Regions from separate parts of the Planctobacterium sp. AWH2_060 genome, predicted to be linked through region 1. Evidence: predicted binding sites of a transcription regulator. Region 1 holds the regulator's gene; each other region holds the start of a gene.
What was found. The regulator FNR, encoded in region 1, switches genes on or off when oxygen is low (the NO sensors DNR and NnrR bind a similar motif). The targets are predictions, from matches to a motif close to TTGATCTAGATCAA.

Region 1 (11,038 bases):
AGGTTCTGCTTCCCAAACCGCCGCTAAAAAGAGACAACGCGTATCAGCGTCAGAAGAAACGAAAGTTGTGTCAGAAGAGAGCAGCGATAGAGCCGATTATAGGGCATCTGAAACAGGACTTTCGCCTTAGCCGCAACTGGTTAAGAGATAGTTTGGGCGATGCGATCAATCTGTTAATGTCAGCCAGTGCCTGGAATCTTCAAAAGCGGATGAAGGTGCTTTTTTTGGCTTTAATTTATGTCGCGATCAGAGCTGCTATCGCAGCTCTGTCACGATATCTCATCCGGAAAAAATATTGAGATAATTTGGTACGCTCGTTAGGTGTTTTTAAAGTCACAGGGTTCAGCAAAAAGTACTTTTATAACGTCTGACTACTTAATTCAATAAAAAGCCCCCAATAAGGGGGCGAACCACGCCAAATTAGCGTCTAACGGGAGAGAAACTAGTCCTGAATGTTGATCTCGCCAACACCCACTTCAATTTCAATGTCATATTCACCTTCACCGCGCCAGCGAATCGATTCATTAACCAGGTTGCGTTCCCGGTCAATATTTTTAAAGCCGCGTAAATCGACGTCACCAACGCCGGTTTCCAGTTCGATTTCACGATAGTTGTCGCTGTCCAGGTCAATATCTACCTCACCGACACCGACATCAATAGACGCACTTCTTTCAAAGCCATCGATTTCTACTTCACCAACACCCAGGTCGATATTTACGTGTACATTTTTGGGGATTCGTACTGACCACTTTTGCACGATATCTTCCATATCTATTTCTAAAAGCACTGAAGTTTCCCTCTGGTCTATCATCAGCTCAACTTCGTCTAAATCCGCTGAGTTAAACCAGTCACTGTCAGCCTCTTTAACTTCAATATCAAGTTCCAGGGTATCCCCATCATAGGTTTCCAGTGTCAGACTACCTACAGGTACATCAAAATGCACTGAGCTTTCCGGAGTGAGCTTAATACTCTCCTGTAGGGTTACTTTGTCTTTTGCGAAGCTTGATTGAGCGATAAGCGTTGCTGCGATAGCCAGTGCGATTTTTGTTTTCATTCGTTTCTCCGGAATATCTCGTTACTGATTGTCGTTGTTTTAACTGTTTCAGCATGATGGTATTGCTGTTATTGATGCTTATATGGCAAGTTGAATGCCACATAAAATATCGAATAAAAACAATTGGTTATAAGTTTAAGTGGGTTATTAAAAAAATTACAGCCCCATTAATTGGTGAATTTGACCAAATGGCTGCGAAAATTGCCAACTCAATTATCGATACCTATTGATAAAGTTTGTTACCGCAAACCTGCAATGCAATCCAAATACATGCTGGTATAATAGTCGCGTACTTATCGTTAAAGGTTTAAATCGTTGTCAGAAAATCAGTCAAAAACATCACAAGGAAGCTTGAAGTCGGCATTACGTGGTGATTATCACTTTGATCTTAAACAGGTTTTACGAAGTGGTTGGGAATTAACTCAAATTGATAAAGCATCCATGGTACAAGGGGTAATCATCATGATTGCCGTTGCTCTGATGGTAATGAGTGCAGGACAGTACATTTCTGATTTAAAGGACATTGATCCCCAGGATCCTGGCTTCCGATTGGGGCTGGACATGCTTATGGTGATTTTGATAACACCACTGGCAGCCGGTTTAATGATGATGGGCATTAATGCCAGTATTGGTGGCAAAAATAAGCTTTCTAATGTGTTTGAATTCGTTAATCGCAGTCTGGTGATTACCGTTACTGCAATTATGACCGCGGCACTAGTGCAAATTGGCTTACTCTTTTTAATTCTGCCCGGGCTTTATCTGATGGTGGCCACCGGATTTGCGATACCTTTGGTGTTGGAAAAGAAAATGTTGCCTGCACGAGCTATATTTACTTCTATTAAAGTGGTAAATCATCAATGGTTAAGCTTCGTTAAGCTCTACGGCGTTTTCGCCGCCTTGTTTGTTTTGGTGATCATTACTTTTGGTATTGCCATCATTTGGGTTTCACCCTTTTACTACAATGTAAAAGGGATTTTGTATCGGGATATCTTTGGAGTGGAGCACATGAGTTCATCTGAATTAGCCCCAGAGACAGTAACAGAGTCTTACCCGGAAGATTCAGTAAATGCATCAGGTGAGGTGAGTACCACCAGAAAGCCTGGCAGGGATGAGCATTTCGATGCATAAGTCGTTGCGAACCAGGCTTTGGACTGGTGGTGTAACCCTAATCGGTGTTGTGTCCTTTTTATACCCCTTCGTTATTCCGCCGAAGGTGCCAGTCGTTGAACCTGGCCCAATATCTGCTCAACCCGTTGTGGTTCCTGATTTCAGTAAATACAAAAATGTCACGGAAAAGAAAAGGGCATTTTTTGAATATCTCAGCCCCGAAGTGGATCGGCAAAACGAGATAATTTTATCGCAACGAACACTGATTTTAGCCTTGTACAACCAATGGCAAAATCAGGGAATGCAAACCGGAGCCCTGAGCGATGCGCAGCTAGATCGTCTAACCGACCTGGCTAAAACCTATGGTGTGCAATTTAAAACGCTGGATTCTCAATTCTTTGAAAAGTTGCTGATTAAGGTGGATGTGATCCCGAAAGAATTAGTTTTGGTGCAGGCGGCCAATGAATCCGCCTGGGGAACTTCGCGTTTTGCCCGGCAAGGGTTTAACTTTTTTGGTATGTGGTGTTATCGCAAAGGCTGTGGTTTTGTACCGCGCCGCAGAGATGATGATATGAATCACGAAGTGGCAAAATATCCTAATTTGGCGCAGGGCGTCTCCAAATACCTGAATACCTTAAATCGCCATTTCGCCTATCGCGATTTGCGTTACATTCGAGCGGTACTGCGGGAAACGCAGCAGCCCATAACCGCTGAAATGCTGGCTGAAGGGTTGTTGCACTATTCCGAAAGAGGCCAGGCATACGTCGAAGAGTTGCAGGCCATGATCAGAGTAAACCGTAAACATATTCATTCAAAGGATAGAAAAATTGAAAATAGTTAAGTGGCTATCGGCTGCTCTTTTATCTTTACCCCTGGTATCTGTACAAGCCGGAGAGTTACGTCTGGATTATAGTGATTTTTACAGTCATCTCAGAAAGTTGGATGACGAAGAATTACAACCTTTGCACTTTGCCTTTGGCTTTTTAAACGTGCAAACCAAAGAGCTTTGTCAGGTACAAAAGGTCATGATAGATACTGATAAAATGGACATTCCTGTCGACATCATGGCTAATAATCGTTTTGTCTTGCCCACAGAAAAAGCGCTAAAACTGGCCAAAGCCAGGTTGAACATTCAATTGCTTGAGCCCGAAAACCGCTGTGATCTGTCGGTCTTACTGGAAGCCAAACCCGAATTGTTTGAGGATGGCCTGAATAGCACCGAGTTGTTATCAGTTATGACCGCTTTCGAAGGTTTTTTCGATAAGATGGGAGGCTTCTTATCATTTATGATGCCGTCTGCCACTGGCTTGCAAATTACTTTCACTGATAGCGAAACTATTCCTGATACTTTTAAGGCGTTGAGCGTGTCTAATAATGGACGTTGGAATATCGATGCTGAGCGTCTTGCTGAATTACCTCAAGGTTTTATCCTGAATGGAGTGGAGCGCATCACAGCATTGACGAAATGAGTCTGAACTGCCGGGTCAATGCGAAACTGCTGCATTTTCCCGGACATGTCTTTTCTTAGCTATGCGCCAGGCAATCACTCCACCATCTGAATATTAACGGCGTTGTCGCTGTCCTCATCCTCAACGTAATTGTCTTTGAACTCAGGCATATCGAAGGCGATGTCACCTTCTTCAGGGGCTTGATCTGAGGTTGTGATGCTTTTGAAGTCATACAAATTAGGATCCGCCAGGTGTGACGGGGTCACATTTTGCAAAGCGCGAAACATATTTTCGATTCGGCCAGGGTATTGTCTGGACCAATCCTGCAACATACCTTTGATCATTTTGCGCTGCAGGTTTTCCTGAGAGCCACACAAATTACAAGGAATGATGGGGAATTCCATTTTTTCGGCGTATCTGGCGATATCTTTTTCACTGGCATAGGCGAGAGGGCGAATTACGATGTTTTTACCGTCGTCACTCACCAGTTTAGGGGGCATGGACTTCATGCGGCCACCATGGAACATGTTGAGCAATAAGGTTTCTAACATGTCATCTCTGTGGTGCCCCAGAGCTATTTTGGTGGCTCCTAACTCCTGAGCTGTGCGATATAAAATACCGCGTCTTAAGCGGCTGCACAGTGAACAGGTGGTTTTGCCTTCCGGAATTTTCTCTTTGACGATGGAGTAGGTGTCTTCATTGACGATTTTATAATCCACGCCAAGTTGGCTCAGGTATTCAGGTAAAACATGTTCGGGGAAGCCGGGTTGTTTTTGATCCAGGTTTACCGCCACAATATCAAACTGAATTGGCGCGATTTTCTGCAGAAACATCAGAATATCCAGCAGGGTATAACTGTCTTTGCCGCCTGACAAACACACCATTACCTTGTCACCGTCTTCAATCATGTTGAAATCGGCAATGGCTTTACCAACGCATCGACGCAAGCGCTTTTGCAATTTGTTAAAGCTATATTGTTGTTTACTCTTTGTTAAATGATTAACCGCGACTGCTGCTTCTGCTGACATTTATATTACTCTGAACCCGTTTGACACATTAATGCATCTAATACCTGATTACCCGGGTATTAAATGGCGGCAGAGTATACCTTAATTTTAATTTTAGCGCATAGTATTGCGTTCAGACTTTAACCGGCGATTCAAAGCCTTCGGGTTTTAATGCCAGGACATCGCAATCCAACATATCAATGACATGTTCGGCAGTATTACCGATTAATGCTGCGGAAATGCCCTGGCGACCGACTGTGCCAATAACAACTAATTCTGCATCTTGTAGTCTGGCTATGGCGGGGATCACATCTTCCGGTAAGCCTTCTTTAACATGGCAAAAATCCGCAGCGATACCGTATTTTTCAGCGTGCTGCCGCATATTATCTTCATGATAATTTTTAACGGATTGATTGTAGGTTTGCGGATCAAATTCTGGGATTTCAATTGCAATGTTGATTGGCGTGCCTGGGTAGGAATTTACCAGGTGGACATTGCCATTGAGTAACTCTGCCATTTCCAGACAGGTGGCAGAAATTCTGTTGTTGAGGGAGACATGGGCTTCGTCTTCACTGCCGACATTAACCGCACCAATTATTGCGCCGTTTTCTGGCCAAGCATGGTCTTTAACCAATAATACCGATTTGGGCGATTTGCGCAGAAGGTGCCAGTCCGTGGGCGTGAATATCACGGATTTTAAAGTGTCATGCTGTTGGGTGCCTTTGACAATAAGGTCGTAATCAGCCGCGATGGCTTCCACTATGATGCTTTCGTATGGGCGATTGTGCCAGACAACCTTAACATCCACCTGAATGCCATGAGCGTTGGGCTGTTGTTCAATCAAACTCACCAGCCATTCAGTGCGGTCATCCACCACGGCCTGGCGCATGATTTCTCGCTCTTCCACAGATAACATGGTGGTCATATCGTAGGAAAAGTCGTATATCGACAGAAACGCCGTCACCCGGCCGTCGCATTTGTTGGCTAGTTCCAGCGCACGGGCCAGAGATTTTTGTTGCTCCTCGGTAGGATCAACAACCGCTAATATTTTATTGAAGCCACTCATAGCATTTTCCTAAACAGTGATAAAAACACTATAAGTGTAAGAACAGCATCAAAAATTTGCCAGTTAATCTATTGTGGTAGATCAAAGAATGTGTAAAAAGAGTTTACCTTATTTACACTGCGGGCTAATGGTATTGCTCTTTTCTTCCAGTACTGCAGCGTTATTAATGTTAATTAACTTGCCTTCCACAGTAAGCACGCCTTCTTTATTAAATTTGGATAGCAGGCGGGAGATGGTTTCCACGGTCAAACCCAGCAAATTGCCAATTTCACTGCGGGTCATGGTGAGCCTGAACTGATTAGCGGAAAAACCCCTTTGATTAAAACGCAGCGACAGCGAGTGTAAAAAGTAGGCTAAACGCTCTTCAGCCGTACGTTGATTTAACAGCATAAACATTTGTTGGTCTTGCTTGATTTCAGCGCTCATCAGGCGCATCAGTTGCTTTCTCAGCGCAGGTAATTCATCGGAAAGTTTGTCCAGTGTGGCAAAGGGGATTTCACAAACCATTGAGGTTTCCAGAGCCTGGGTGACAGTTTGGTGAGCCTCTTCTGACATGCTGTCAAAACCAATGACCTCACCCGGCAGATGAAACGCAGTAATTTGCTCTTCGCCATTTTGGCTGATGGCATAGGACTTAAAGGAGCCGGAACGCACAGCGTATAGTGCATTGAGTTTGTCACCGGTTTCGAACAGTCTTTCACCTTTTTGAATAGGCTTTTTCCGTTGAATAATATCGTCAAGCTTATCCATCTCGTTATTGCTCAAATTAAAGGGTAAACACAACTGACTAAAGCTGCAGTTTTGGCAGTGTAGTGGATAACGAGCTTGACTAACCATAGATTGTAACAATCCCTTAAAGTGCTGAGCGGTAACTATAAATGATGGGACAGGGCTTGTGCAATGGTAAAACCACCATATAAAAATAATGCAATAGCAATCACTTGTCTCACTCTCGGAGAGCGAGTGAAATTAAGCAGTTCTTTGCTGGAAAAGGCTATTAGCAAGGTGGCGGGCAGTGTACCTAATCCAAAAGCCAGCATTTGCAAAGCACTTAAGGTGGCATTGCCACTGGCGATGCTCCAGGCAAGGGTTGAATAAACCAATCCACAGGGCAGCCACCCCCAGATTAATCCATAGGGCAATGCGTAAAGCGGGCTTTTAAAAGGCACCAGTCGTTTACCCAGGGGCGATATGATCCTCCAAAATCTGGCTCCTAAAGCTTCAAGGCGAGCGAGTATTCGCCACCAGTTGCCAATATAGGCCCCTAATAACAGCAAAAAGACTCCGCTTAACAACTTTAAAATAACGATACCGCTGGCAACCTGATGGCTGAATATCTGGCCCAAAGAGCCTGCAATAAATCCGGCGGTACTGTAACTTATGATTCTGCCCAGGTTATAGCTAAGCGCATAAGGGAGTAGTGGGTTGCCTTTTGGGATAGCGTAATTTAATCCGGCGATTACACCGCCGCACATGGCACTGCAATGAATGCTGCCTGCGATTCCGATCAATAGTGCGGCAAATAAGTCGTTCACAATATGGCTATTGTTCTTTTTTGGAGTTGGCTTTAGATGCGTCTTTTACATCATCATCGAACAGGATGCTGTGTCCATGACGTTCCAGATCTTTAAATTGTTCGCTACGCACCGCCCAAAAAAAGATGGCGATTGCGGCAATCACTAAAATAATGGCCAGCGGGATCAATACGTAAATAATGCTCATTTTAATCGCCTTTTTGTTTATTAATGCGCAGCGAGTTAAATGTCACAATCAGCGAGCTCAGTGACATTCCGATAACCGCTCCCCATGGAGGTAATAATCCGCTCACAGCAAAGGGCAGAACCAATAAATTGTAACCCAAAGCCCAGGCGAAGTTTTGTTTAATAATACGCTGGGTCTTAAGGGATACGCTGAGCAAGGTATTAATGGCTGAGAAGTTGTCTTTCAGCATAATAATGTCAGCGGCATTTTGCGCAAAATCGCTGGCGCCGTTTACCGCCACCGAAATATCCGCGCCGGCTAAAACGGGTGCGTCATTTACCCCATCACCCACCATTAAAATGACTTCGCCTTTGGATTGCAGGGTTTGCAGGTACGCCAGTTTTTGTTCTGGCTTAACGCTGTGCTGGAATTCCTCAACGGCTAACTTTTTGGCAAGTTCAGAGACCTTTTGTTGGTTGTCACCGCTCAATAAAAGCGATTTACCGCGTCTCGGCTGACTAAAAAACTGTTCAACTTCTTCTCTTAACTCATCTTCAAGTTGGAATTGTGCCAGTGTGGTTTGCTGTTGCGACTCTGATAACTGGCTAAGATAGACATCAGCCTGGCCCTGATGAGTGCAGCCAGTAAAGGGGCTGTTACCCATTCGGTAAAGCTTTCCTGCAACCCAACCTTGAATGCCTTCACCCGGAAATATTTTAACATCCTGACATTCTACAGTGGGAGCCTGTAAAAACGCTTTGGCAATGGGATGCTCTGAATGGCTCTCAATACTGGCGGCAATGCTTAATATCTGCTCATCCGGCAGTGAACTGAGGTTTTGCCATTGCTTAATTCGTGGCTGTCCTTTGGTTAAGGTGCCGGTTTTATCAAAGGCAAAAGTGGTGACTTTATTGAGCGTTTCTAACAGGTCGGTGCGCTTTATCACTAAACCAACCTCATTGAGTTTACTCATGGCGGCAGTAAATGCAGTTGGTGTGGCCAGTCCAAGTGCACAAGGGCAGGTGGCGACCAATACGGATACCGTAATCCACAAAGCGTCTTCAGGTGCTTGCTGGTACCAATAGATAAAGGTGAGTGACGCGATGATCAAAACCAGGGTAACGAAGGTGCCTGCCAGTTTATCTGCGGCAATGGCGAATCTGGGCTTTTGTGAAAAAGCCAGTTCCTGAGCTCGGCTGATTTGATTGATAGCCGAATCTTTTAAGGCTGCGCTGACCGTGGCAATCACAGGTGCTGACAAGTTGATTGTACCGCCAAAGAGTTGCTCACCAGCGTTTTTACAAACCGGAGACGATTCGCCAGTGAGAATTGCTTCATCCAGTTCTGTAGTACCTTGCACTATGGTGCAATCCACCGGTACGGTATCGCCCATTTTGATTTGAATTTGCTGCCCTGGCTTAATCGTTTTGGCTGGTACTTCGTGGATTTGGCTGTCTGCTGATACAAGTCGGGCGAATTGCGGTAATTGACGACTCAGGTTGTTACCAGTAATAACGGCTTTTTGTCTGCCTTTATGCTCAAAATAACGGCCAATAAGCAGCAGAAATATGAACATACATATGGATTCAAAATAGACTTCACCGTGCTCCTGTATTGTCGCCCAGGCACTGCTTGCCCAGGTAACCAGAATGGCGATTGTCACCGGCATGTCCATATTGAGAGTTCGGGCGCTTAATCCGTTTAAGGCACTGATGATAAACACTGAGCCGGAATAGAATACTACCGGAGTGCTTAGTATCAGACTGATCCAATGTAAAAATATCTTGGTTTCCTGGTCCAGATTGCCGAACACGCCAAAGTAGAGACCAAAGGCCAGCATCATTACCTGCATGGTTAACAGGCCAGCCAGTCCCAACTTCTTTAGAAAGGTTTTGTTTTCTGCCAGGAAAATACTTTCGTGTTGATCCGGCTGAAAGGGGCGAGCACGATAGCCTATCTCAAAGAACAGATTTAATAATTGGCTTAATGACAGTGCTTCTTTTTCCCAGCGTACCGAGGCGCGCCGGGCGCTGACGTCGACACCCACCATTCTGACTGCGGGGTGACTATTCAGGCGTTTTTCAATTAACCAGGCACAGGCGGGGCAGTTTAGCCCTTCTACTGTAAGCTGAACTTCAGCAAACTGATTGTTATTGCTGATGTATTCCTCAGTGAGTTCCGGCAAATCATATATCTGGATGTCATTGCGCAGGTTTTCTGGAATAGCATCGGCTTTGGCTGCTGGTTCTGTGCGAAACTTATAATAATCTTCCAGTCCGGTATCCACCACGGAGCGTGCCACTTCCAGGCAGCCGGGACAGCAAAAGTGCCGTGTGTCGTCTAATACCTGCGCTTGAAACTGGCTATCTGCTGGAATAGTTTCGTTGCAATGAAAACAATGGCCATTTGCCACGCTGTACATCAGGGCTCCAGAATAATCTCAGAGGAATTGGGTAATGCCACGGTTTTTCTGATTTTCCATGACTCGTCAAACGGAGTCAGTGTAAGACGCCATTTTCCGCTGGTTGCATGATTAAGTTGCCCGGTATAAACACCTTCCGCATTTCGGGTTAACATCACGAAAAAATCTTTGTCTTGCAAGGTGGCGTGAAAAAAGTCCAGTTTAAGTGCCGCAGAGTCGGGCGGCAAGGCCTGCTTGAAGGTTACGGAGACTCTGTCATCCTGAACTTTTAAACCAGCAATAAGATTGAGCTGTTTGGCCATGCGTTTTTTACTGATGGACTGGTTTATCGCCTTACCTTCTTTGTAATAATCATCAGACACCATGGAATTTTCGCTGGTGACAGCCAGGTAGACTATGGTTACGCCCAGCACCATTGAAACCGCCGGAATGGTGATTAAAAACCAGGGCCAGAATTGTTTGTACCACTTTTCAGCCATTTTATTTGCCTTGTAAATCGTCGATTTTGGTCATAAAAAAGCCCCGGACAAAAAGCCGGGGCCTTGTTAACTAAGTTATCTCATCAAGGTTGATTAGACAGACTGTAAACATAAGCCGCAACAACGTGGATTTTGTCTTCACCTAAGCGTTCATCGAACGCAGGCATCACGCCGTTTCTGCCGTAAGTCAGTGTCTCAGTCACAGCCTTGTGGCTTCCGCCGTACAACCAGATGTTGTCTGTCAGGTTAGGGGCACCCAGCGCCTGGTTACCTGAACCATCCATGCCGTGACAAGCAGCACATACCGCAAAGCGAGCTTTACCTTTGTCCGCCAGGCCCTGGTCAACACTGCGTCCACTCAGGCTTAGCGCATAGGCTACAACTTCTTCGATACCTTTCTCACCCATTGAATCAATCCAGCCAGGCATAGCGCCTTGGCGACCATGACGTAATGTTTCTTTGATTTTTTCTGGCGTACCGCCATATAACCAATCATCGTCAGTCAGGTTGGGGAAGCCTGTTGAGCCTCTGGCATCAGAGCCGTGACACATGGCGCAGTTTTGTAAAAACAAACGCTGTCCCACTTTTAATGCTTCAGGGTCGTTAACCAGTTCTTTGATGGGGCGGTCAGCAATAGCCTTGAATACCGGGTCGAATTTTGCCGCAGCAAATTCCATCTCACGGTCGTATTGCACGATTTCGCCAGATTCTTTCGCTGCAATAACAGCGGCTCGGGATTCCTCTAAAGAGCGAA
Region 2 (11,038 bases), 3.7 Mb from region 1:
TTGAGTGCTCCCAACGAGGGTAACCGACGCTCTATCACTTAAGTTTTTCTTAACCTTAGTTAATTATTGATCGTTTGTTGAGAGTGTTTATTAATCGTACATTTCTGTCAACAGATTCTTATTAACAACACGAGGATTAAGACATGAAAGGTTCACGATTAATTAATTCAATTAAATACCTTGCACTGATTGCTGTTTTTACTTCAGCATCGACATTAGCAAAGGTTAACTACGAACAGGTTTATGTTAGCAGCGGTTATCCCTATGCGGATCTGGTGCAACGCTATGATCAGGTTCGCATCATTTACACTGAGTTTGCCGCTTCAGATAATATTGAATGCCGGGCAGAGTTTGACAAGGCCGGCACCATCAAACAAACCGAACCCGTCCAGGCCAGCCTGAAAAAATTCAAAAAAGCGCCTTTAAAAGCCTGCCTTGGTCGCACAGCAGCTAAACAGGCTCTGGCTGCCACCTTTGAATAGTTGTCAGCATGTAAATTCAATTATCCAATTTTGTAACAGGGACGGTACTATTTATGGCGGTAGTGGCATTAATGCTGATTTTGCCGCCAAATCCCCGGAGATGCCCCCACCGCTTTTCTGAAACGATGAGAAAAACTGGTGCCATCATTGTAACCAACACATAAAGCGATTTGCTCGATGCTCAGATTACTGTGCTTGAGTAATTCACTGGCGTGCTGAATGCGCAATTCGGTCAGATATTGCATCGGTGATTTCCCCACATTAGCTTTAAACAGGCGGAACAAATGAGGTTCAGACAGGTGCAGCTCCTCGGCGATTTTCTCCGTGGTCCAACGAATATGTAAACGACCAGAAAGTTGCGTTATGAAATCCCAGATACGGCTGTCTGCATCAGACACAGCTTGACGATTACCTAATGCCAGCTTCAGATAGCGGAACAGAATATCCATCAGCTCACTTTCCATAGCAGATTTACCGCTACCCTCTAATTCATGTTGCTGATGCAAAAGCTTAAGTGTTGAATGCACCACATTAACTTCCCGACAATGAAAAACCTCCTGCGGCATTTGATTAATGCCCTTCCATTGCTGACTATCTTTTAATATAAACCAGCAGGTTTGCCACTCCTGTGATGCCAGCTCAAAATAGAAGCCTTTGCCGGCGGGTAACACGGTCAAGGTTTGAGGGCTTATTTCAAATTCACCATCGGCCGTTCTCAGGCGTCCATAGCCATTGCGAGTAAACAGAAGCAAATGAGTCTGATTCGCCACTCTGCCTATCTGATAAAGCGTGCGCAGTTCTGAAATCCCTGCCAAACGTACAGAGTTTGGCGACAGACTTTTAAATTCCGGTAAGCAAATGAACAATTCATTGCAGTCTTCGTGAATATTTTGAATTTCCTGAAACATACCAGAACCATTGCCCTTTTACGTGCGTAACCTACTCAAAATAGTATCTCGAAAATAAACACAATGATAGTTTTGAACATAAACAAGATAATTCCTAATCTGTTGCAAATAAACTAATGCTTTAAAGTACGCGGCATTGAAAAGAGGTTTTCAGGAGGCAACTATGGCCGCGATAAAATCTGAAGCAGAACAGTTATCTGCTACGCAGGCACAATCAACATTGATGCGCTGCATCAAAATTGCCTGGCCGGTATCTTTACAAAGTGTTCTGGCTGCTGCATTAGGCATGATAGATATTATTATGGTCAGTCATCTGGGTGAGGCCTCGGTAGCGGGCATCGGTCTGGCGGGCAAAGTACAGTTTGTGCTGCTGATGATAGGTGCCGCATTTGGTGTCACCTCAGGTATTCTGGTGGCACAGTACATAGGGGCGAAAAAAGAGCAAGCGATCGCGGCTATCATCGCACAAATCCTGGTAGTCGCTGTTGCCCTCATGCTACCACTGGTAATGTTGAGCAATCTGTTTAGTGTACCTTTGGTCTCCTTGAGCAGTAGTGATGCTGACGTTATCCGCATCAGCAGCCAGTATCTGACCATCACTTTACCTTCTATTTTGATCCTGCTGGTTTATCAGGTGTTTGAAGGGGCGCTGCGCGGTATGGCGCAGGTGTTAGTTCCACTGCTATTCGGAATTATGGCAATGCTAATTAACGTGTTGCTTAACTACCTGCTGATCAACGGTCTGGATGTCGGTGATAGCCAATTAATTCCGGTGCTTGGGACCGACGGAGCCGCCTGGGCCACCAGTATCTCCAGGGCCTTATTACTTCTGGGGTTATTGGTTTACATGATGAAAACCAGGCACTTATGCCTGCCCACTAAAAAATCTATAGTTCTGCGAAAGCCAGAATGTCGCTGGTCTCGAATAGTAACCATCAGTTTACCAGTGGCTCTAAATTTTGGCATCTGGGCATTGGGCACCTTTGTCTATCAAATCATATTCGGTGGCCTGGGCACTCAGGCGCTGGCAGTCATTAGTATGCTGGCCCCGATTGAGGGTACTTTAATCTCATTGTTTATGGGTTTTGCTACCGCGTCATCGGTATTAACTGGCCAGAAACTAGGTAATAACGAAATGCAATCGGCTTACCGGATTGCGAGAAACATGACGTTTTCAATTACCGGTATTGCATTATTGATTGGCATTATCGTGTGGCTATTCAGTGATTTATTGTTAACCCCCTTTGCCGACTACGACGCAAACACATTAAAACTTGCCACTCAAATACTGATGGTAATGTGTCTGGGCATCGCCATTAAAACCGCTAATATGACGATATCTTTGGGTGTCCTGCGTTCTGGTGCCGATAATCGTTTTTGCCTGTTTACCGATACGATTGGCATGTGGATGGTGGGAATTCCGGTAACCTGGTATGTCGCCGGTAGCAACGGCACCTTATTGTGGGTATTTATCGCAACTTACAGCGAAGAAGCCACTAAATACGGCCTGTTTTCATGGCGCATGTTAAGTAAAAAGTGGCTGCGTAATGTTACAGAGGACTCGCCAAAGTTAGATCAGGAAGCTGTAGAGCCACAGCTATCCTGATGGACTATCTGGCGTGATGCAGCTTTGTTTGGTTATTCCGCCTGCCAGACTGGCTCGCCATTCACCCAGGTTTGTAAAACCGGAATCTGCCACAACTCGCTGGGTTCAATGCCCAGCGGGTCTTCAGCCAACAACACAAAATCCGCTTTTTTACCCACTTCAATAGAACCAATAATCCCTTCTTGATGCGAGGCATAAGCAGCGCCAAGGGTAAACATCTGAAACGCAGTATTCAGTGACACGGCTTCATTGGCATACCAGCCACCTTCAGGCTGATTCTGTCTGTCTTGACGGGTCACTGCAGCATGAATACCAAAGAGCGGTTCAGCTGGCTCAATGGGGAAATCTGAACCACCAGCTAACAACGCACCGCTGGCCATTAAACGCTGCCAGGCATAAGCTCCTTTGATACGTTCACTGCCAAGGCGATTTTCTGCCATATTTTTATCACTGGTAGCATGAGTGGGTTGTACCGAAGCAATAACCCCTAATTGCTTAAATCGGGTAAAGTCTTCAGGCTGTATTACCTGAGCGTGTTCTATGCGATGGCGCAAGTCAGTACTTTTTGTTTGCTGAATGGCTTTGGCAAACGCATCAAGAGAGACGGTATTGGCCTTGTCACCGATAGCATGGGTATTCACCTGGAAACCCGACTCCATAGCCTGCAAAGTTAGCTCATTCAGCTTTGGAATTTCATGTAATAATAATCCGTAATGCCCGGCTTTATCGCTGTACTCTTCATGCAATGCGGCTCCTCGGCTGCCCAGCGCGCCATCTGAAGATATTTTTACGCTGCGAATAAATAGCTTATCGTCTGCCGACTTGATCTTACCTTTGGTTAGCATCTCGGGATAATTAGGATCCGTCACATCCAGCATCACATATACCCGAATGGGTAAACGCTGCTCAGCACTCAATGCCTGATAGGCCTGCCAGGTAATGTAATCAATTCCAGCATCATGCACTGAAGTTAATCCCAGAGATGCCAATTTGTTTAAGCTCACCACCAGGGTATTTTTAACATCCTCAAGGGTTGGGCTGGGAATAAGTTGATAAACCAGGTTCATCGCATTGTCTACCAGGATGCCAGTAGGGTTGCCGTCACTGTCTTTAATAATCTCACCACCTTCCGGTGAAACCGTATCTTTATTAATGCCGGCTTTATCCAGCACTTCCTGATTAACCCATAAGGCGTGGCCATCAATTCGTCCTAATACCACCAATTTGCCCTTTGAGACCTGACTTAAGGCTTTGGCATCCGGAAAATTCCTTCCGGGCCAGAGTTCCTGATTCCAGCCGCGCCCTTTTATCCAGGTATCATCGGGATGTTGCTCGATAAATTCTGCCACTCGCGCCAGTGCCTGCTCTTTACTGGCAGCACCATTTAGCACCACTCGGCTCAATGCCTGGCCATAACCCAGAACGTGTCCATGGGCATCAATCATGCCAGGCACCAGAGCGGCACCTTTAGCATCAATAATGTTTTCAGGGTTCAGATCATCCGGCAAAGTCTGATAAACGCCGATGATTTTATCTTGCTCAATCAAAATAGCTGAGAAGCCGACCGGTTGAGCCTCATGAAACGAATAGCCTTTGATGTTCTTTATCAAGGTTGCTGAAAAAGCCGGGTTAAAACATGCCATCAGGCAGAGTAACAAAATCAATTTTGTTGTTATTTTTCGCATTTTCCATGTCCGTCGTTGAGAACTTGAGGGGGTAATTTGACCCGGATCAAAGAAATAATCAAATGCAATTGCGAGCTATCCCCAGTATTGCGCCAGATCAAATTTCAGCACAGAGCAGTGAGGATAATAGCTACAACGAATTAACGGAGACACACATGAAACTTTCTAAGCTCGCATTAACGGCAACAATAACGCTATTACCTTTAAGCACAATGGCTGCTCAATCCGGAGACTGGTTACTGCGAGGAGGTATCACCAGCGTCAATCCACATGACAGCAGTAGCAACGTAGTTGTTGCCGGAGCAGATTTAGGGGTTGGTGTCAGTGTTGATAACAATGCCCAGTTGGGGCTTAATCTCGTTTATTTCCTGGATAGCAACTGGGCGGTTGAACTATTAGCAGCCACACCATTTTCTCATGATATCAACCTGGATACCGTCGGAGCCCTGGGTAAAACCAAACACCTGCCACCAACATTATCAGCCCTGTATTACTTTGATATGGGTAACAGTAATCTGCACCCCTACATTGGTCTTGGCGTAAATTACACGGTATTTTTCGACGAGGATTTTAGCGCTGCAAACAAAACAGCCGGATTCTCAGACCTGGATCTGGATGATTCTTTCGGGCTGTCTACCCAGTTGGGTATAGATATCGACATTGATGAAAAATGGGCGTTCAACGCCTCGGTTCGCTGGATTGATATCGACACCGAAGCCACATTTAAGTTAGGCACTGATACCGGCAAGGTGGATGTCGACATCGATCCCTATGTTTACACCCTATCATTAGCCTATCGGTTTTGATTGGACGGGGCTTTTAGCCCCGCTTCAATTGCTTTATCTATCACCATCCAACATATCACCAATGCCGCCCAACACACTGCCTTCTCCCTGACGTTTACCGCCCATTTGTGGCGCGTGCTGAATTACTCGGTCTGCCAATCGGCTAAAGGGTAACGATTGCAACCAGACTTTTCCATGACCGCTCAGCGTTGCTAGAAATAGCCCTTCACCACCAAAGAACATGCTGCGCAAGCCTTTGGTCATTTGAATATCGTATTCAATACCTGCGGTAAAACCCACAATACAACCGGTATCAACTCTCAGAGTCTCGCCGTTTAGTTCCTTTTCAATCACAGTTCCACCAGCGTGGATAAAGGCCATACCGTCGCCCTGCAGACGCTCCAGGATAAAGCCTTCACCACCGAAAAAACCGGCACCCAGTTTTTTATTAAAAGCGATATCTATTTTGGTGCCCAGTGCAGCACAGAGAAAAGAATCCTTTTGGCAGGTGATCTGTTCACCGACATTTGCCATGTTTACCGGAATAATGCTACCCGGAAAAGGCGATGCAAAAGCTACGCGTTTTTTGCCGTAACCATGATTGGTAAAGTGCGTCATAAACAAACTTTCACCAGTTACCACCCGCTTTCCGGCACTGAATAACTTGCTCATAAAGCCCTGGTCAGCATCGGAGCCGTCGCCCATCTTAGTTTCAAACTCAATGCCCTGCTCCATGTAGTTCATAGCCCCGGCTTCGGCTATCACCGTCTCTTGAGGATCTAACTCCACCTCGACCATTTGCATCGAAGTACCGAGAATTTCATAATCAATTTCATGGCAGCGCATAATTCATCCTTTTATTTTGAAGAAACAAGAGAGCATGTTGGCCTTTATTAGCTTTAAAACTAATCTACTGTTAAGACCAATGCAAAATCAGATTGTAATAATTTTTATGAATGCACCTGCCAAAACCAGGCATTGCAAAATTGCCCCAGATATCAGGCTTATCCGGAAATTTTGTGATGCACCACAGCCAGGCGGCGTTTATTAGGGGAAATGGCTAATCGGGTGATACCGTTTAAAGTGAGGTTTTTCGGCATATTAACTGGTAGCCATACTCGCTGTACGGCGTCCCACCAAAGTAACTGTTTGCCATTAGAGGTGATCAGCTGTTTGTCATTTAACCAGGCGTAATCCTGAGATTTTTCCGGTAACTTCATCAACTCACCGCTCTTTTTAGTGTCGAAATCAAAGGTTCTGAGCTGGTGATAACCTTCTTCTTCGGTGGTATATGAGATCGTTGTCGTGCCGGGAATTAACGCCAGACAGCGACCAATGGCATCATCGATCACCTTAGTCTCTTTCTGACCCAGTGCCGTCACCTCTAAGCGATGCGGCTCGCCCAAAACAAACAAGGCCACATTATCATCCTGCCAAACGTGATAGCCCACAGGTTTAATGTCGCTAAACAACAACTCAAAACTGCCGTCTGAATTTATTTGCCACAGGCGTTGTGTCCCGTCGTGTTCCACCCGAACGGTGGATAATGCGCCTTTTCTACCTGGGATAGGCGTTGGTGAATACTCACTTTCCAAAGTTTTGGTGATAGCCACTTCATGGCCCATCTGCCAAAGCCAGACGTCGGCATTAACGTCTTCCATTCGGGTAAAATACAGCGAGTTGTCATCGATAAATAATGGCTGGTTTTCATAGCCCTCTCTGGTTGCCACAGGTACAGGGTTAGAAATGTTGATGGTATCGGAAGTAACAAATAGATCGAACAGGGTAATATCGTGATCCGGCATATCTTCCCGAGCAACAGAGTTGACTGCAAACAGCAGTGCGACAACGGTTAACAACTTTTGCATCAGGATATACTCCTCTCACTTTCCATGATGGACTGTTTTAGTTGCCAATCCGTTGACGAACAATTTCATACAAACAAACGCCTGTGGCCACAGAGACATTTAAACTGGATACGGAACCGGCCATTGGTAATTTGATCAACTCGTCACAGACTTCACGGGTTAATCTGCGCATACCCTTGCCTTCCGCCCCCATCACCAATGCCATAGGCCCGGACAGTTTGACATCATAAATCAGTTGCTCGGCTTCTCCGGCTGTGCCTATTACCCAAACCCCTGACTCCTGCAATTGTCGTAAGGTTCTGGCCAGATTCGTCACCTGTATCAAGGGCGTTGTTTCCGCGGCGCCACAGGCTACTTTTCTGGCGGTTGGTGTCAGGTAAGCTGACTTATCTTTAGGTACCACCATTGCGTGCACACCCGCAGCGTCGGCACTGCGTAAACAGGCTCCAAGATTATGAGGATCCGTCACCCCATCCAACACCAGAATAAAAGGGTTGTCTTCACCGGCAATGATATCTGCCAGATCTTTTTCATCCAGCACCCGACCCGGCTTAGCTTTTGCCACTATGCCCTGGTGCTGCTCACCGTTTACCTTATCATCTAAAACTTTGCGCTGACAAAATTGTATCGCAATACCAAAGCGACGAGCCTGATTAATAATGTTACGTAATTTTTCATCATCCCGTCCTTTCAGTACATACAACTCAATCAGACGTTCAGGCTCTCTGGCCACTACCGCCTCAAGTGCATGAAGACCGTACAACCATTCTTGTTGCGCCATTTATTTTCCTCGTTTTTTACTTTTACTGGCTGCGCTCGATTTACCGGCGCTTGTCGCCTTTTTAACTGGCTTTTTACGACCTGACTTTGCTGCAATGCGCTTTGCTTTAACCTGGTCAGATTTTCCTGATTTGGCTTTGGATGCCCTTCTGGATTTGCGGGTAGGCAAAGGCATATCCAGGGTAAAGTCAATTTTCCGCTCGTCCAGGTTCACAGCAATCACCTTAACCTGCACCTGATCCCCTAAACGGAAAATAGTGCCGCCGGATTCGCCAATCAAATACTGACGGGTTTCATCAAACTGATAATAATCATTAGTCAAAGTGGTTATGTGTACCAGGCCATCAATATGGAATTCGCACAGACGCACAAAAAAACCAAAATTAGTGACCGAGGCAATAACCCCTTCAAAGGAATCACCTACATGAGCCTGCATGAATTCGCATTTAAGCCAGTCTGAAACGTCCCGGGTAGCATCATCTGCACGACGCTCGGTCATTGAGCAGTGTTCACCCAATTTGGCAACTTCATCCTCGTTGTACTCATAACCGCCGGTTTTACTCTTGCGCTGCGCTTTTTTATCCAACACCGCTTTAATTGCGCGATGCACCACCAAATCCGGATAACGTCTGATGGGCGAGGTAAAATGCGCATAGGCTTCCAGTGCCAGGCCGAAGTGACCGACGTTATCGGGATCATATATAGCCTGCTGCATAGAGCGCAGTAACATAGTCTGGATCAGTTCCTGATCCGGACGGCCCTGAATTTTTTTCACTACATCGCAAAATTGTTTGGGCGTGGCTTTTTCCGTCAGATTGTGAGTGATACCCACTTCAGACAGGTAACTTAAAAAAGATTTTAAACGCTCTTCGCTGGGTTCCTCATGAATGCGATACAAACCTTCGGCTTTATTGCTTTGCAGCATATCAGCAGCAGCCACATTCGCCATGATCATACATTCTTCGATAATTTTATGAGCGTCATTGCGCACCACAGGCACTATGTGATCTATCTTGCGTTCCGCATTAAACACAAACTTAGTTTCCTGAGTCTCAAACTCAATGGCCCCCCGCTCGGCGCGAGACTTTTTAAGGGCCTTGTACAACTTATAAAGATTCTGCAGATGAGGAACATGCTCGGCATAACGCTGATAGAGCTGCGGATCGCCTTCCAGAATAGCCCACACTTTGTTGTAGGTGAGTCGGGCGTGAGAGTTCATTACCGCTTCATAAAACTGGTAGTCCTGCAGTTTACCTGTGGCACTGATGGACATTTCGCAGACCATACACAAGCGATCCACATTGGGATTCAATGAACACAAACCATTAGACAGGATTTCCGGCAGCATTGGCACCACCTGTTCGGGGAAATACACTGAGGTCCCGCGATTTTGCGCTTCATCATCCAGCGCTTTTTTAGGCCTCACATAATAACTTACGTCGGCAATAGCCACCCACAATTGCCAGCCACCATCGTCCTGTGGCTCACAAAAAACTGCATCATCGAAATCCCGGGCATCTTCGCCATCAATGGTTACCAGTGGCAATTGACGCAGATCGATACGGCCTTTCTTGGCCGACTCGCTGACTTCTTCGCTTAAACGGCTGATTTCATTGTTGACTTTCAGAGGCCAGGTGTGGGGAATATCAAAGTTGCGCAAGGCCATTTCGATTTCCATGCCCGGCGCCATGTGCTCACCCAACACCTCGATGATGCGACCAATTGGCGACACCCGTTTGCGCGGACGCTGTGTCATTTCAGACACCACCACATGGCCCTGCTTAGCACCATTGATATGCTCTGGGGGAATAATTAACTCGAAGCGCAAGCGGCTGTCATCAGGAATAACAATCCCTACGCCACTTTCCATAAAAAAGCGCCCCACAATGGGCTCTTTACGTGGTTCGATAATTTCGATATTTCGGGCTTCGATACGGCCTCGGGAATCCTTTTTACCTGACGTGGCGGCTACGCGATCGCCATGTAGTAAGAACTGCATTTGACCGGCAGAGATATATAAATCTCGCTCTTCATCATCGCGCTTTAAAAAGCCAAAGCCATCGCGATGCCCGATAACCGAACCGGTCACATGGGTGATCACCGAGCCGACTTCATAGCGCTTTTGACGATTAAAAATAACCTGGCCTTCGCGCTCCATGGCGCGCAAGCGACGCTGCACCGCAATTCGGCTGGTTTCATCTTTGGCGTTTACCTTTTGACATATATCCAGAAAGGACAGTGCCCGCTCAGCATCGCTGATCAATTGCAGTATATATTCTCGGGAAGCGACTGGTTGTTCGTATTTAGCCTTTTCCCTGGCATAATATGGATCGTCTTGCATATCTCTCGACGGAGCTTTCGCTCCCTGACTTAGTTATGCCATCAGTATACCAACAAGCGGAAATTTTTCATTGCCCGCGGCTAATAAATTTTTATCGGGACCGCGGGCCTTGAGACGCTCAGGATTCCAGTGGACGACGTGCCCTGCGCACACTTTTGGGATGCATCAATTCTTCTAACGACGCCATGCAATCTGCGATTTTCTGATGTAACTTAGCGTCATTGGTAATAGCGTTATACAACCAGTGGTAGGTGTCTTCATAATCGTAAGGACTGCCATGACCTTCAATAAAGAGTTCTGCCAATTGGATCTGAGCTTTCAAGTTACCCAGTGAACCAGCTTCTCGCAAATAAACAATGCCGCGAGAAATATCCTGTTGAACCAGCTTTCCAGCGGCATAATAGCGTCCCAATTGTTCCATGGCTGGCGCTAAGCCCTGCATAGCGGCCTCTTCCATCAATGGAACACCGCGCTCTGGATCCGCTTCAACACAAACTCCCCAAGCCAACATATCTCCCCAAAGAAACTGATAAGCCGGAACTTTAAGCGTTTCCGCCCGGGCTTCGATGTCCTGCACCAACTG
Region 3 (11,038 bases), 3.6 Mb from region 1:
CTTTGATGCCATCCAAAAAGACAACTCCTTTGATGTGGAAGAAACCATCATCTCAGCTTATCTGGAATTAGATTTTGTGGGTGACCTGGCGAAACGGCCTATCTACATCACCGGTGGCGTGCGCATCGAACAAACTGATGTGGATGTCTCAGGAACACAGGCGGTACTGGAAAGTCTGACCGTGCTGGATGCCACGGAGTTGAACCAAAACTATGGCACGCCTGCCTCCATTTCTGAAAGCTCCAGCTACGACGCGGTATTGCCCAATGTTGCCATTAAGTGGGATTTTACTGACGACCTGATTTTCCGGGCGGCTGCATCGCGTAGCCTGACTCGTCCGACACTGGAAAGTATGTCTCCGGCGGTGGTGATCAGGAATTTGGTCACTTTTGCAAAGCCGTTAGGCAACTGCCCGTTGTCTGCCGCAAGGTTTTTGTACTCAAAAAGGTGTATGGCTATTCCCAGAAAGAAATAGCAAAAATGATGAATATTAGTGAAAGTACCGTTGAAAAACATATAGCCCAGGGGATGAAACGCAGCATGCTTTACGTCATGCAAAAAGAGCAAGGCTCACTGCCGCCCTCCGGTAAGACTTCTGTAACAGGCAAATCGCTATGAAGAATAATGTTGTATCTATCAATTCCGCAGCTAAAACCGCTGACAATAGCGCGCTGGATGCGGCCGCAGACTGGATAGCCAAAATGGACAGGGGTCTGAGCGCCGAAGAAGAACAGGCGCTTAAAAACTGGCTACAGGCAGCAGAACAAAACCGCGAAATGCTATTTAAAATGGCCAAACTGTGGGACAACATGGCAGCGCTGGAACGCTTAAAATCTCTGTTCCCTGAACCACCGGTTAAACAATCCAGACGCGTACCATTGGCAATGGCTGCATCGGTCGTGTTCGTAGCCATGTTATTCACCTTTATCTGGAACGGTTTGGGGTTCTCCTGGTTGTCACAAGGCGTGCTGGTGGTTTTGTCTGAGCAGCGCTTTGAAACAGGCACCGGTGATTCCAAAAAAGTGACCTTGTCGGATGGCAGTTTGTTATCAGTCAATACCAATACCTCAGTTAAGGTTACCTATACCGAGCAACAACGAGTAATTGAATTGTACGAAGGCGAAATTCATGTGCAGGTAGCCCATAACCAGGAGAGACCCTTGAGCGTTTACGCTGCAGGGCAGATCATTCAGGCGGTGGGAACTGCATTTAATGTTGAGTTGCTTGAGGATCAGGTGGAGTTAATCGTCACAGAAGGCAAAGTCAGAGTCGCTAAGCAAGCTGAGCAAAACTCGGATCCGTTACGCCCTGTGCAGACCCGTCTTGATGACAGCTTACCGGCCTTAACAGAAGGGCAAAAATCCCTGCTGAATGTGGCCAAACTAAACATCGAAACCGTCGCAACAGTAGACATCAATGCGGCACTCTCCCGGCAACAGGGCAACCTGGTATTCCGCGGCGAGCCATTACATCAGGTACTGGCGGAAGTCAGTCGTTACAACGCTGTGACCTTTGAAATACCACAAGCCGAGCTGAATCAAATTCAGGTTGCCGGGTTGTTTAAAACCAATGATCTAAACGGTTTTCTCAGCGCTCTGCAGCAAAACTTTGCCATTGAAAACCAACGCACTTCAGACAATCGCATTATTTTACGCCTGGGAAGTTAGCGGCCAAAAACGCCTGCCACATCCGCTGGTGTGGCAACAAACTTAGAGGATTCAGTTAAACCTGTGCTATTGTCCATAAATCATCCATTCTTTGACCCCATAATGAGACCATAATCATGTCAGATAATAATGAACCGCATAACGGAGCTGGTGTCAGTGCCGCTCAGATAGAACAAATCAAAGCCGCCGAAGACCAGGCGGTCTCAGTGGCCTATGTGATTTTCATCTCCGCGGTAGCGGCTATCGGCGGTTTCCTGTTTGGCTTCGATTCTGGTGTCATCAATGGCACAGTCAGCGCGTTGGAAAAAGCCTTCAATGCCACCGACGTGGCCACCGGATTCAACGTTGCCTCAGTACTGTTAGGCTGTGCCCTTGGCGCACTGATGGCCGGTCCTATCGCCGATAAACTGGGTCGTAAGCCCGTAATGATTGCCACGGCAGTGATTTTCGCCGTCAGTGCCTATGGTTCTGGTATTGCCGACAGTTCCATGGAGTTTATCTTTTACCGACTTTTGGGTGGCTTAGGCGTTGGTGCCGCATCAGTACTGGCTCCCGCCTACATCTCAGAAGTGGCCCCTGCCAGCCTGCGAGGCCGTCTGGCCACCTTACAGCAAATGGCCATTGTCTTGGGCTTGTTTGCCGCTTTCATGAGTAATTTTACCATCGCGTCTAATACCGGCGGAGCCAGTGAAGCCGGTTGGTTTGGTATCGCCTCTTGGCGCTGGATGTTCTGGATGGAGATCATACCCGCCACCCTGTTTTTCATTGGCGTACTCTTTATCCCTGAATCACCGCGCTTTTTAGTGGCTCAAGGGCGCGAATCAGGGGCGAAAAAAGTCTTTGAGCGTATCGCTCCGGGTGTCGCAGACGCACAGGTCAGCGAGATCAAACGCTCACTGCACAGCAGCCACAAACCAGCTTTACGAGATCTGTTTATCAACGGTACCCGCAAAATTCACCCTATCATCTGGGTGGGCGTCGCCCTGTCGGTGTTTCAGCAATTTGTCGGCATCAATGTGGTATTTTATTATGGTGCTGAGCTTTGGCAGGCAGCCGGATTTGACGAATCTCAGTCGTTGTTTATCAATGTTTTGGGCGGAGTAACCAATGTGGTTTCCACCTTTATTGCCATCGCTCTGATAGACAAAATTGGTCGTAAACCCTTACTACTTATCGGCAGTACAGGTATGGCTGTCATGTTAGCCACTCTGACCTGGCTGTTTAGCACCGCAGGATTAGACGAAGCCGGTAAACTGGCGCTGACAGACACCAATGGCACACTGGCCCTAATCGCGGCCAACCTGTATATCGTGTTTTTCGGCATGAGTTGGGGCCCGGTTGTCTGGGTATTACTGGGCGAAATGTTCAACAACCGAATTCGCGGTGCGGCACTGGCACTGGCGGCCAGTGCACAATGGCTGGCTAACTTCCTGGTGACTATGACCTTCCCCATCTTGCTGACCCAAACTGGTCTGGGTGGCGCTTATGGTTTATATGCCTCCAGCGCCCTCATCAGCCTGTTCTTTGTGCATCGTTACGTCAAAGAAACCCGAGGCCGAAGACTGGAAGAAATGTAATTAAAAGAGTGAGTTAGTATTAGCAGTCTTGTATAAACAACGACTGCTAACCAAAAACTATATCACCTTTGAAAAGCGCTGGGCCTGTTGATGCTGTGCCATATACTGATCAAACACCATGCAGATATTTCGCACCAGTAACCTGGCACATTCATGCACAAGGATTTTGCCATCTTTAATACTCAGCAAACCATCCTCAATAAACATCTTTAGTGCCAGTAATTCAGTAGCAAAATGCTGCTGAAAGTCTATTTCAAACAACTCTTCCACTTCTTCAAAACTTACCCTGAGATTGGTCATCAGTTCCCGGATCACAAATCCCCGCAATTGGTCTTCTTCCGATTTCACCAGGCCACGTTCAATGGCATGTTGCTCTTCATCCAGTTGTCGATAGTAATCAGCGGGATGCTTAAGATTTTGACTGTAGGTATTGCACACCGAACTGATAGCACTGACGCCAAATCCCACCAGATCGACGTCTTGCAAACAGGTATACCCCTGAAAGTTTCGCCCCAATCGTTGCTCATTGAGTGCCAATGCCAGTTCATCATCGGGTTTAGCAAAGTGGTCAATTCCTATCATTACATAACCTGCCTGAGTCAATGTGTTAACGGCCAACCGCATCAAAGCCAGCTTGTGCTTGCCATCGGGCAACCAGGCGTCTTTAATCTTACGCTGTGCCGGGAATTTTTGCGGCATATGGGCATAGTTAAACAAAGAAATGCGATCCGGATCTAATGCCAAAACATCCTGCAGAGTTCGCTCGAAAGTCGCCAGATTCTGAAATGGCAGGCCATAAATCAAATCCAGATTTACCGACTCCATACCGCCGGTACGGGCCGTCATGCACAAACGTCTTACCAAATCCGTATCCTGAACCCGATTAATCGCTATCTGCACCTGCTCATTCGTATCCTGGACACCCATGCTAATTCGGTTTACACCAAGCTCAGATAACCCCTGTATATATTCTTCTGTTGTTTCTCGCGGATCGATCTCGATACTGATTTCAGGATTACAACGCACCTTGTATTCATTGCGGATCCCCCACCAAATATCCTTAATTTCTGTGAGGCTCAACATACCGGGAGTGCCACCACCAAAATGAATCTGTACCACCTGATGATTTTTAAAAAGTGGGGCTCGCAAGCTGATCTCTTTGCGTAAATAGTGGACATATTTGCTGATCTTGTCGCGATTACGGGTGATAACCTTGTTGCAGCCACAGTAGTAGCAAAGGCTGTGACAAAAAGGCACATGAATATAAATGGCCAGCTCTGGATTTGCCGCTAACAGCGCCGCCTTTCTGAATTGTCGATCGGTAAAGCTGTCTTTAAACTCCAGTGCCGTAGGATAGGAAGTGTAACGAGGCCCTGATGTGGCATATTTTTCCAGTAATTTACTGTTGAACAAGTGGCTGTTGTTAGATTGCATATACCGTCCCGGTTCTAAAAAAGCTTATTTAAAAAGGAGCCTCCAGCTTAATCCCTGGTGATTTTTTATCTTTAATCTGTATCAATTTTTTGTCAGATAATGGACACGGCTTTTACACAAAGATTCATTGCGAATTGGAGTGCCTTATTCAGGAAATAAAATTGCATAAAAAAGAAGCAGAAAAGCTAGAGCGTATTGACCTTTGTGGTACGATTTTGCAGCAGCCTGTGTGCAATTTAGACAAGGCGAATGCTTGAAGGTCTAGTGGTTCTAAATCAAAAGCATTCAACACAGTATAAATTGCACACAGGTGCTGCCCGAAGGGTTCGTCATATAAGCGCTTTACTCGTTGTCACAGTCCTTTGACTTAGCACCACTAGGCCTGCAGGACTGTTCCGCGATTAAAACGCGTATATATAGAACAAATTTCGTACAACAAGGGTCAAAACGCTCTAATATTTTCTAAAAAAATAAGGTGATTTCCTGGCACGTTCGGCTACAATCTGCGGTCCAATAATCAGGCTCTGAAAATGCTTCCAGCCAGAACTCTCAAAAGAGCCTGAACCTGATTTAGCAGTTTACACAGGAGATAATACGAAATGGCGGTGGCTGTTTTTAATTTATCTGATATTAATAACCTGATGCGAGAGCTTCAGGGAGACGTTGTTCTTTACCCCACCATTGAACATATTTTTATGGAAAACCTTTATCCAGATGGCATTATTCTGGATGCACATGGACGCACCAAAGAACAGGCGGAAGCTGCCGAAGAGAAATTTTGGCCGGACTCTAGCCGAATTATCAGTAGCAAAATTCCCAGAGCTTTGATCATGAAAAATGATAAAGGTCTCTATATTTGCAATAACCTGAAAAGCGAACTAACGCCTTTCAGACGCGGAGCTATCGCTTTTGCTAAGGGCTGTAACCCCATTACCGATGACAGCTGGGCAAAATACACCCGTCAAATTGCACCGGGTGAAATCAATCAGATGGTACCAATCGCTGATGTTGTAGCTGCGATCCGCGCTAAATCAGATACGCTGGTGGTAGAGATCGGTCAGCCAAGTCAATCGGCTGCTTAATCAGGCTCGCTGGCGGCGCTCGATGTCTTGCCAGCGAATACTGCAGACTATTGATTAATGCCATTTTTCCGTTTTAAAAAGCGCACTAAACACCCTCATGTAAAATCTCACCTTTTATGGCAAACACAAAAGGTGCAGGTTACCCGAAAAGCTATGAAATCCATCCGTCTGAGAGTATCAGAAGACGGTGAACTCGTTGTCAGTTGCCCTCATGGCCTCACAGACAATGAAATTACTCGCTTCCTGGATGCCAGAACAACCTGGATAGCGCAACAACTGCAGCGAGTGCAGGATATCAATCAGCAGCGAACCTTAAGGAACAGTCCACAGCAAATCTGCTTGTGGGGACAGCAGTTTCCCATAACGGTTTCAGCCAATATAAATCCCCCCTTTGAAATTGATGAACACAACGCCCGGATTGAGTTAAAAAAGCCCATTGCGACACAGGAACAGGCCGACAATATACATCAGCAAATCTGGCGCGATTCCTTAAAAAACTATATGCACCAGGCATTACCGGTTTGGCAGGATAAGATGGGTGTCCAGGTAAAGTTTGCGGGTATCAAGAATATGAAAACCAAATGGGGCAGTTGCAACGTTACACGGCACCGTATCTGGCTCAACCTGCAACTTGCACAGTATCCTCAGATATGTGCCGAAATGGTGTTAGTACATGAGTTAGCTCACCTGTTAGAAGCTTCGCACAACAAGCGTTTTTATCAGTTAATGGATCATTACCTGCCCGACTGGCGTATTGCAGATAAGCTTCTGAAAAACAAAGAAATGTCTTTATAAAACCACTCAGAGCAGTTGCTTTGAACGATAATTCCGAACGATGGCTTGCTATAGGCTTCAGACAAACTTTATTTCTCATCCCACTGCATTTGTGGCTTAGCGGGAATCCTTCACAGGCTGTGAAACAGCTCACATTATTTCGTAGGCGGAAATTTTTCCATTGCCGATAAATAAAACACATGGGTATTATGGGTGATACAAACTTATTATTTACAATAATGAGACTTGTTACAGCCAACATTAATAAGTGGCCCGGGCAAAATCCCGGATATACGCCATACTTATAAAAAAATTTTTTGCTGTCGAAATCCCAAACTTCGGTGGTGATGAGCCTTTTTAAAAACGGGTAATGGGTATCAACAAGTGTCAGATTTAAATAATCAATATGATGTGAAAGACGTGGAATTCCTGGATAACTTTTTAACACACTGCACTATCAAAGAGTATCGTCGCCATGCCGTTATTGTCAGGCAAGGTGAACACACGCAAAAACTGTACTTTTTACTAAAAGGGTCCGTTTCAGTCACCCGTCAGCATGAAGGCGACAAAGATATCGTTCTGGCTTATCTGAATCAGGGCTCTTTTTTCGGTGAAATGGGGTTATTTGATGAAAAATCAGAGCGCAGTGCCACCATTCGCACCCGGACAGTGTGTCAGGTAGCGGAAATCGCCTACGACAAATTTGAAATTCTGGCTCGCAGTCGACCAGACATTTTAATGGCAATTTCAAAGCAATTAACCGCACGTTTACGGAAAACATCCAAGAAAGTGACCGATCTGGCCTTTTTGGATGTCACCGGTCGAGTGGCAGGCTGTTTACTCGACCTGATCAATCAGCCAGATGCTATCACCCATCCTGATGGCATTATGTTAAAGATCACTCGCCAGGAACTAAGCCGACACGTAGGCTGCACCCGAGAAATGGTGGGTAAGGTTCTCAAGAGCTTAGAAGATCAGGGCTTAGTGGCCTTCGAAGGCCACAGCATTGTTGTTCTGCAATAAAATTTTTAGATGTTTGTCGAAAATCTGAAAGGGTGTTCGTCAGGGTATTGAAAACTCATCATATTGGAGATACCCCATGAGCAATAACCTGATCCCACAGCAATTTTCCTGGTCCGAATTAATGACCTCGGCCCCCCAAGCGGCGGTGGAGTTTTATGCCCAGTTATTTGGCTGGCAATTTGAAACCATGGATATGCAAGGGCAAAACTATTACGTCGCCCTTTGCGACAACGAAAAGATTGCTGGAATAATGGCTTGCCCCTCGCCAGAACAAGCACCCGGCTGGGGGCAATATGTTACGGTGACAGACATTCAGGCCACCGCTGACCGGGTAAAATCACTCAACGGTACTTTACTCACCCCACCTACCGCTATTCCGGGCGTCGGACAATTTATTGTCTTTCAGGATCCGCAAGGTGCGCTGCTTTCTGCTATACAGTATGAACAACAACCGGGAGTCTGAGTCAATGAAATACCTGTTAATGATCTATGCCAACGAAGCCTGGGAGCAACAGCAAGGCGAAAGTTGGGATGAAGCCCTGGTGGCAAGATACAATCAGTTGGTTGAAGAACTACAACAACAAAACGTGTTTCTGGACGGTAAAAGGTTAACGCCAACAGACACGGCTACGACGGTGCAGGTGCGCGATGGCCAAACGTTGGTTTCTGATGGGCCTTTCGCGGAAACCAAAGAACAACTAGGTGGCTTTTTCCTGGTGGATTGTCGGGATTTAGACCACGCCACACAAGTGGCAGCCAAGATCCCCAGTGCAGAATACGGCAGTATAGAAATACGCCCTTTGTGGTATCAGTAATAAAGTGTCATTAACGCTTCTGGAAAATACCTACCGCCAGTATTCTCAACCGATGCTGGCGTATTTACTGCGCCTTACCGAAGATTTAGATTTGGCGCAGGAAATCTGGCACGAAACGTTTTTGTTAGCGCTGCAGCAATGGCCGCAGAAAACACCTGAAAATCCGCCGGCATGGTTAAAAATCACAGCTAAAAATAAATTTATCGACAAATATCGTCATCGTAAAATGGCTCGCGAAAAATCCGAACTTTTAGCTGAAGAAGCGCAATCCAATTTGGATGAGTTCACAGACACCCAGTTTGGCGATGAGCAACTCAAACTGATTTTCACCTGTTGTCATCCCGCATTAGATTTTGATAAGCAAGTGGCACTGACACTCAATACCGTTGCCGGCTTAACAACCGTTGAAATTGCACAGGCTCTGTTATTATCGCAAAAAACCCTGGAACAGCGGCTCACCCGAACGAAACGAAAAATAAAGCAAGCGGGCATCCCTTATTGTATACCTGAGCCAAAACACCTGGCTGTGAGGCTAAATGCGGTTCTCAAAACCTTATACCTGATGTTCAATACCGGAGCGAATCTGAAAGAAGATATTCTGGAGCTACAAAAAAATGCCTGTTTTCTGGTAAGACGGCTATCCAGGTTGATCCCACATCTGGCAGAAATCGAGGGTATGCTGGCCCTGATGCTATTTCATCAAGCTCGCCAACCGGCTCGATTTAACGCTAACGGGGAAATTGTCCCCTTATCAGAACAAAACCGGGCATTATGGCATCAGGAATTAATTAATGAGGCCCACACCCTTCTGAAAACAGCCATGCAAAGACAAGCCTTAGGTGTCTATCAAATCCAGGCGGCCATCCAGGGCGTGCATTGCCACACCAAACAATGGCAAGACACTGACTGGGCAGAAATTGAAGCCCTGTACAGAGTGCATTTAAACCTGGAACCTTCGCCTGTCGTTGAGCTGAACGCCATATATGTAATGAGTATGTCTCGAGGCCCTGAGTACGCTTTGAAATTATTAGCTAACCTCGAAAATAATCCGGCATTGCAACAGTATGCGCCTCTGTACGCAGTGAAAGCTGATGTCTGCCTACGTATGAAAAATTTGCATACCGCCAAAGAAAGCTTTGCTCTGGCTGAAAAATTCAGCAATTCTACCCACGAAAAAGCACACTTTGCTCGTCAGGCTGCCGCCCTTAAATTAAGCTGAACTGTATAGCTTTACAGCTCATTTGCTCATATTTGGCATACACCATGCTTCTCTTTCAGCAGATGCTTTAGCCACCGTCAAAAGTTACTACACTAAGCGAATAAATACTGACGGTTAATCGTTAAAGTTGCAGACATTTAAAGCCGATAACCTGTATATACCAAGCGGAAAAACGGGTTCACGGCCAACAGACCGAAATAACCGGATAAAGTTTCCAAACGGTCAGAAGTAAAGTAGTTCAGGAGGTAGCATGTCTTGTTTAACCAGAAGTATGCAGAAACAGTTAGGCAAATACATCAAACGCAATGCGCAATCAGATTGGCTGCAAAAACCAGATAAAGCGCATTCAGAACTGGTCAACAAAGGGGTTTGCCCCTCAGACGTAACAGTCAACCAGTTGGCAATTATCATCAGAGACGTGCAAAACGGCTGACCGGCGTAAGCTCTAAATTAGTCTCAAGCGCGGCCGATTATGCTACAACCTGATTGAACGCATTAAGCTTTCAATCTGAGAAGCATATTTTGTTTTTGTCCAAATCTCGGATGTAAGCTGAAAAGCGAGGTCCTCTCTGATTCGGTTGGCCTTCGCAGGTTCCCCCCAAGCTAATCGCCTTGTTATAAAGCTTAACAACCTGATCACTCGTTCCCACATTGAAGCCTAGCATAGTTCCATTACCATTGGTTGCCGGCTGCTCATTAAACGGTAGTGCAACAGCAAAGGCAAAATCCTCTCCGAGCCAGTAAGTCATCCTTGCAGAGGCCTTCATTTTTTGTAAATTTTCACCCTCAAACAGCGAATCATAAAACGCCAGTGCGACATCCATATTGTTTGTACCCAAAACACAATAGTTCATCTTCAACATCTAATTCTTCCTTAAAAGCAAAAACCACAAAATACCGTCCTCACTGCCAATACCTGTCAGTAGTCTCTTGTCTCTTGCCTCTTAATGCCTCTTAACATGACACCCATAGAATCTCTTAAGGTGACAGCCATAACAACTATCGAGACAGCCACCAAAACTGTACTTCGGTACAGTTTTCAACTTCAGTAATTTGTGCAAAATGGAAGCTCTTGTTATAAGACTCAGGAGGAGTCCACATGCCAAAAGCCAGGAAGGCACAAATCTGCCTGGAAGATACGCCTTATTACCATTGTGTTTCCCGCTGTGTACGCAGAGCTTATTTGTGCGGTGAGGACGAGCAGACCGGTATCAGCTATGAGCACCGCCGCCAATGGGTTGAAGACCGAATTCACTTTTTGTCGCAAATATTTGCTATCGATGTCTGTGCCTATGCAGTAATGAGCAATCATACCCATCTTGTTCTTCATATTCATAAAGATTTATCAGACAGCTGGGATACCGAAGAAGTGATTCACCGCTGGCACAGGATGCATAAAGGCACATTACTGAGCCATCAATATCTGAGTCCTGAGCAACGTCAACAG

Region 2: ACXAD8_RS18660 (OmpW/AlkL family protein) is a predicted target of FNR. The motif match lies at 4,718-4,731, and genes of this name have one in related genera.
Region 3: hemN (oxygen-independent coproporphyrinogen III oxidase) is a predicted target of FNR. The motif match lies at 4,944-4,957, and genes of this name have one in related genera.

What each region holds. Positions count from the first base shown of each region.
Region 1 covers NZ_JBSWTG010000001.1:665,326-676,363, forward strand. Annotated here, with positions in the region: gene ACXAD8_RS02890 (IS5 family transposase) at 1-299, shown strand, start outside; gene ACXAD8_RS02895 (hypothetical protein) at 443-1,054, opposite strand; gene ACXAD8_RS02900 (hypothetical protein) at 1,406-2,182, shown strand; gene ACXAD8_RS02905 (glucosaminidase domain-containing protein) at 2,175-3,002, shown strand; gene ACXAD8_RS02910 (DUF2987 domain-containing protein) at 2,989-3,630, shown strand; gene ttcA (tRNA 2-thiocytidine(32) synthetase TtcA) at 3,705-4,637, opposite strand; gene uspE (universal stress protein UspE) at 4,750-5,682, opposite strand; gene fnr (fumarate/nitrate reduction transcriptional regulator Fnr) at 5,791-6,519, opposite strand; gene ACXAD8_RS02930 (sulfite exporter TauE/SafE family protein) at 6,555-7,217, opposite strand; gene ccoS (cbb3-type cytochrome oxidase assembly protein CcoS) at 7,225-7,404, opposite strand; gene ACXAD8_RS02940 (heavy metal translocating P-type ATPase) at 7,406-9,805, opposite strand; gene ACXAD8_RS02945 (FixH family protein) at 9,805-10,284, opposite strand; gene ccoP (cytochrome-c oxidase, cbb3-type subunit III) at 10,368-11,038, opposite strand, start outside.
Region 2 covers NZ_JBSWTG010000001.1:4,342,668-4,353,705, reverse strand. Annotated here, with positions in the region: gene ACXAD8_RS18685 (LysR substrate-binding domain-containing protein) at 1-38, opposite strand, end outside; gene ACXAD8_RS18680 (hypothetical protein) at 144-482, shown strand; gene ACXAD8_RS18675 (helix-turn-helix transcriptional regulator) at 551-1,390, opposite strand; gene ACXAD8_RS18670 (MATE family efflux transporter) at 1,554-2,996, shown strand; gene ACXAD8_RS18665 (amidohydrolase) at 3,029-4,681, opposite strand; gene ACXAD8_RS18660 (OmpW/AlkL family protein) at 4,837-5,487, shown strand; gene ACXAD8_RS18655 (TIGR00266 family protein) at 5,521-6,312, opposite strand; gene ACXAD8_RS18650 (hypothetical protein) at 6,471-7,334, opposite strand; gene rlmB (23S rRNA (guanosine(2251)-2'-O)-methyltransferase RlmB) at 7,372-8,115, opposite strand; gene rnr (ribonuclease R) at 8,116-10,455, opposite strand; gene ACXAD8_RS18635 (tetratricopeptide repeat protein) at 10,574-11,038, opposite strand, start outside.
Region 3 covers NZ_JBSWTG010000001.1:4,267,919-4,278,956, reverse strand. Annotated here, with positions in the region: partial or broken gene ACXAD8_RS18330 (TonB-dependent receptor) at 1-373, shown strand, start outside; partial or broken gene ACXAD8_RS18325 (sigma factor-like helix-turn-helix DNA-binding protein) at 370-618, shown strand; gene ACXAD8_RS18320 (FecR family protein) at 615-1,667, shown strand; gene ACXAD8_RS18315 (sugar porter family MFS transporter) at 1,784-3,244, shown strand; gene hemN (oxygen-independent coproporphyrinogen III oxidase) at 3,302-4,678, opposite strand; gene ACXAD8_RS18305 (DUF3085 domain-containing protein) at 5,278-5,760, shown strand; gene ACXAD8_RS18300 (M48 family metallopeptidase) at 5,818-6,555, shown strand; gene crp (cAMP-activated global transcriptional regulator CRP) at 6,919-7,557, shown strand; gene ACXAD8_RS18290 (VOC family protein) at 7,634-8,020, shown strand; gene ACXAD8_RS18285 (YciI family protein) at 8,025-8,372, shown strand; gene ACXAD8_RS18280 (RNA polymerase sigma factor) at 8,377-9,591, shown strand; gene ACXAD8_RS18275 (hypothetical protein) at 9,842-10,024, shown strand; gene ACXAD8_RS18270 (VOC family protein) at 10,095-10,454, opposite strand; gene ACXAD8_RS18265 (transposase) at 10,691-11,038, shown strand, end outside.